DNA from 2 places in the Streptomyces sp. DSM 40868 genome. Region 1 is predicted to be linked to the other one. Evidence: riboswitches for the same ligand, from Rfam matches in the RefSeq annotation. Region 1 holds a riboswitch; the other holds the start of a gene.

Region 1 (2,194 bases):
TCCGACCGGTCGCTCGCCGCGCTCGCGCGGGTGGCGCGGGCCGGGGCCCGGCATCTGGTGGTCACCGGCCGCCCGGCGCCGCGGGTACGGCCCCTGCTCGCGCGCCTCGGCGGCACCGGGCTGGCGGTGTGCGGGCAGGGCGCGCAGGTCTACGACGCCCGGGCCGGCCGGCTGCTGTGGTCGGTGCGGCTGGACCGGGAGCTGGCGGAGACCGCGCTCGGCAAGGTCGAGGCGGAGGTGGGGCAGGTGTTCGCGGCGGTCGACCAGGACGGCGAGGACGGGCTCACGCTCATCGAGCCCGGCTACCGGATGCCGCACCCGACGCTGCCCGCGGTGCGGGTCGGCCGGCGCGCCGATCTGTGGGCCGAGCCCATCAGCAAGGTGCTGCTGCGGCACGCCGAGCTGTCGGACGACGAGTTGGCGGCCGTGGCGCGTTCGGCGGTGGGCTCGCTGGCGACCGTCACCATGTCGGGGCCGGGCACCGTGGAGCTCCAGCCGAGCGGGGTGACGAAGGCGACCGGTCTGGCACTGGCCGCCGAGCGGCTGGGGATCGGCCCCGAACGGGCCCTCGCCTTCGGTGACATGCCCAACGACATCCCCATGTTCCGCTGGGCGGCGCGCGGTGTCGCCATGGCCGGCGCGCACCCCGAGCTGAAGGCGGTGGCCGACGAGGTCACGGTGTCGAACGAGGACGACGGTGTCGCCGTCGTCCTCGAAAGACTGTTCCCGGCCGCCTGACCGTGGGAAGGGCCGGGCGGCCGGGCCGGTCAGTAGGCGCCGAAGACGTTGTCGATCGACCCGTACCGGTCCGCCGCGTAGTTGCAGGCGGCGGTGATGTTCGCGACCGGGTCGTAGATGTCGAAGGACGTCCCGGCGACGTGGTACGCGTTGAAGGTGGGGTCGATGACCTGGAGCAGGCCCTTGGACGGGATGCCCTTGGCCGCGTTGGAGTCCCAGAGGTTGATGGCCGCCGGGTTGCCGGAGGACTCGCGGATGATGTTGCGGTGGATGCCGTTGTAGGTGCCCGGGATGTTCTTCTCGGCCATGATCGCGAGCGATTCGCGGATCCAGCCGTCGAGGTTGTCCGGGTATCCGGCGGGGGTGGTGCCCACCGTCGGGGCCGCGGTGGTGGCGGCGGACGCGGCGGTCGCGCCGACGAGCGGCAGGGCGAGGACTGCGGCGCCGGTGCAGGCGGCGGCGAGGGCGCGGACGAGGCGGGTGTTCCGGGTACGGCGGTGCTGAGCGGCAGCAGGCATCGAAAGGTTCCTCTCCGGCGCCTGCGAGGTGAGCTGTCGGGTTCGGGCGGGGAGGCGCCCGGCCGTGCCCGGGAGGAGGCACGGCTTCACCCCAAGCCGTTCCGGCGCGGCGGATGCCGTCCGGCGCGGCGACTTACCTGGGTCCCCCGCTCCTGCCGTACGAATGAGTTCGTGAATGGGTTACGCGGGCGGCGGCAGGATTCGGCGTCCGCCCGACGGCCCGGAACGTATGCGAGAGCACATGTCGGGAACAAGTGCCGGATTCATACAACGCGCCATTTGACCTTGATCGATGCCGTATGGGGTGCTTGATCCTTTGCGGTTGCCAATCCTCAACTCGCCGACGGCGCAAGGAGGGCGGGAGGAGCGGCGGGTGGCGCGGATGGGCCGGGCGAGTGACCCAATTCACGAAATAGCAAAAGACTTCAAATCAGACATGGGGGATTAGGGGGATTCAGGTCTGAAGTCCGAGTCGTGGTGGAACCCGGGGTATGGCGCGCGTCGTTGTCGTAGGGGCCGGCCGAGGGAGGTGGGGGAGAGGAAGGTGTGGAGAGGTCGCGACACGGCATCCGGATTACTGTTAAGTCGATATATGTCCCCTTATTACCGTGTGATCAAAACCATGCCGGTCATGCTCCGATACCACCCAGGCTGGACCGGTGGGCGCTATCGGTGATCGAAACAGGACCGGATACGCTGACTTGAGTGATGGCAGCGACCTATCGACAAACCGTGTAATCGCCAGCAGACACCAGCAGACAGGAGACCCCTCGTGACCGTCGTCGGGCCGTTCGGGCTGAGCGTGCGGGACCAGGCTCTGGAAGCCGATGTCCAGGCCGGATTGGCGGCTGTCGAGGAAGGCTTGCTCGAGGCCACCAAGAGCGAGGTCCCGTTCATCACCGAGGCCGCGCAGCACCTCGTGCGGGCCGGCGGGAAAC
Region 2 (2,194 bases), 890 kb from region 1:
TTCCGGGAAGGAACCGTCAGGGGGTGAGGCCCTTGTCGCGCAGCCACGCCATCGGGTCGATGCCGGTGGGCGCGCCGCCGGGGTGGATCTCCAGGTGCAGGTGCGGGCCGGTGACGTTGCCGGTGGCGCCGACGCGGCCGATGACCTCGCCGGTGGCGACCTTCTGGCCGGCCGTGACGTTGATCGAGGACTGGTGGCAGAACCACACCTCGGTGCCGTCGTCCAGGGTCAGGATGGTGCGGTAGCCGTAGGCGCCGGCCCAGCCCGCCTCGGTGATCGTGCCGCTGTGCACGGCCTTGATCAGGGTGCCGGTGGGGGCGGCGAAGTCCAGACCGGTGTGGTGGCCGGAGGACCACATCGAGCCGGCCTGCCCGAACGTCGAGGTGATGGTGTACGAGGAGGTGGGCAGCGCGTACTGCCTGGCCAGCTCGGCCAGTCGCTTCTCCTCGGCCGCCCGCTTCGCCTCGGCCTCGGCCTTCTCGGCCGCGGCCTCCGCCTTCTCCTTGGCGGCGGCGGCCTTGGCGGCGGCCTGCTGCTCGGCCTGGGCGGCGGCCTCGGCGGTCTGCTTCTCGGCGGCGGCGAGCGCGGCCGCGGCGGCCTTGCTGTCGGCCTGGCCCTGCTGCTGCTCGGCCTGCGCCATGATCCGGTTGCGCAGCACCTCGCCCGCGTCGGCGCTGTCCCGGCTCGCGTCGGAGGCCACGGCGACGATGCTGAGCGTGGCGGTGGCGGCCTCGGCGGGCCGGTCGTCGCCGGAGCCGTCCTGGAACAGGGAGCCGACCGAGGGCAGGTCCGGCATGGAGATGGAGACCGGCGGCTTGCCGGTGTTGGCGCTGGCCATGCCGCCCGCGCCGACCGCGGCCATGACGCCGACGCCGAGGACGGTGGAGCTGCGCGCGAAGCCGCCGCGCTGCTTGGCGACCCGGTGCCGGCCGCGGACCGGGGCGACGGAGTCCTCGGTGGGATTCCACTCCTCCCACGGGCCCTCGTCGGCGCGGTAGGCGCCGTAGCCGAAGGTCTCGGGCTCGGTGTCGCGCTGTGCCGGTATGGACGGGGCTTCGGGGCCAGGCCGGTTGGACGCCACGCGGGCGTTCTCCTTTCCTTCCTCCGCCTACCGGGTTAGCTGACGGGTTCGGAGCAGGAAGGTCTCCTACGCGCGTATATCCGGTCGTGGACTCGCGTGAGTACACGGCGGTATCCGCGTGATTCACCCCAAAGTGGTGGTTCCCCGGTTCCCTCGCGGGATTCGGCGCGTGCGCACGGAGCCGCCTCTTGTGACGGCTGGGACGACCGCGCTGCGTTATCGAACGTTAATAGACCTGACAGTCACTTTCCAAGCCGGTCCCCTTGATCATTAACGTTTTCACCGGTGGAGTTATCAGCAACTATCCCGTCAGAACGGGCAATTTGACCGGCGCTCAGAAGCGGTCAGCAGTCACTCGTGATTTTGATGGTGACTCAGTTGTTATGCGAGCGCGCTCACCCGATCACCTTGCGTGACACCCGCGACCGTCCGTCGAGCGGCCCACCGAGGGGCCCGCGGAAACCGGTGTGCGAAGCATCCCGCACATGGCGTACACTGGAGTCACAACGACGCGGGGTGGAGCAGCTCGGTAGCTCGCTGGGCTCATAACCCAGAGGTCGCAGGTTCAAATCCTGTCCCCGCTACTGAAGGCCCAGGGCCCGGAATCCCAAGGATTCCGGGCCCTGAGTGTATCTCCACCCGGGGCGGTCTCAGCCCGGCAGATGGGCGTTCGGCGCCTTCGCCAGCTCCTCCAGCTCCGGCAGGACGACGACCCGCGCCCCCGCCGCCGTCAGCACGCCCGTCCCGTCGGCCGCCTCGACGAACGTGTCCGGCTCCCGCCAGGCGGTGACCACCCGGCGCACCCCGGCCCGCAGGATCAGCTCGGCACAGGGCGCCGGCCGGGAGGCGCGGCGGGCGCACGGCTCCAGGCTGGAGTAGACCGTGGCGCCGGGCAGCCGCGGGTCGGCCGGGTCGGTCTTCGCTAGCGCCGCCTCCTCCGCGTGCACCACCGGGTCATCGCCCTCGCGCGAGTATCCCCGGGCCAGTTCCGTGCCGTCGGCGGCGACCACGACCGCGCCCACGCTGAACGCCGTCCGGGAAGGCGGGCACAGGGCCGCCAGTTCGCAGGCGGTGCGCAGCCAGTGGCGGTCGGCGGCGGTGGCGTCCGTGCCG

The links. Region 1 has a riboswitch for cyclic di-AMP ahead of HB370_RS23605 (transglycosylase SLT domain-containing protein). Riboswitches for the same ligand answer to the same signal wherever they lie in the genome.
Region 2: linked by a shared signal. The riboswitch ahead of HB370_RS19350 (M23 family metallopeptidase) and the one ahead of HB370_RS23605 (transglycosylase SLT domain-containing protein) in region 1 are both predicted to bind cyclic di-AMP.

The regions. Positions count from the first base shown of each region.
Region 1 covers NZ_CP050504.1:5,162,787-5,164,980, forward strand. Annotated here, with positions in the region: gene HB370_RS23600 (Cof-type HAD-IIB family hydrolase) at 1-738, shown strand, start outside; gene HB370_RS23605 (transglycosylase SLT domain-containing protein) at 768-1,256, opposite strand; cyclic di-AMP (ydaO/yuaA leader) riboswitch at 1,260-1,440, opposite strand; gene HB370_RS23610 (polyprenyl synthetase family protein) at 2,029-2,194, shown strand, end outside.
Region 2 covers NZ_CP050504.1:4,267,801-4,269,994, forward strand. Annotated here, with positions in the region: gene HB370_RS19350 (M23 family metallopeptidase) at 17-1,081, opposite strand; cyclic di-AMP (ydaO/yuaA leader) riboswitch at 1,089-1,259, opposite strand; tRNA gene HB370_RS19355 (tRNA-Met) at 1,592-1,665, shown strand; gene HB370_RS19360 (dihydrofolate reductase family protein) at 1,732-2,194, opposite strand, start outside.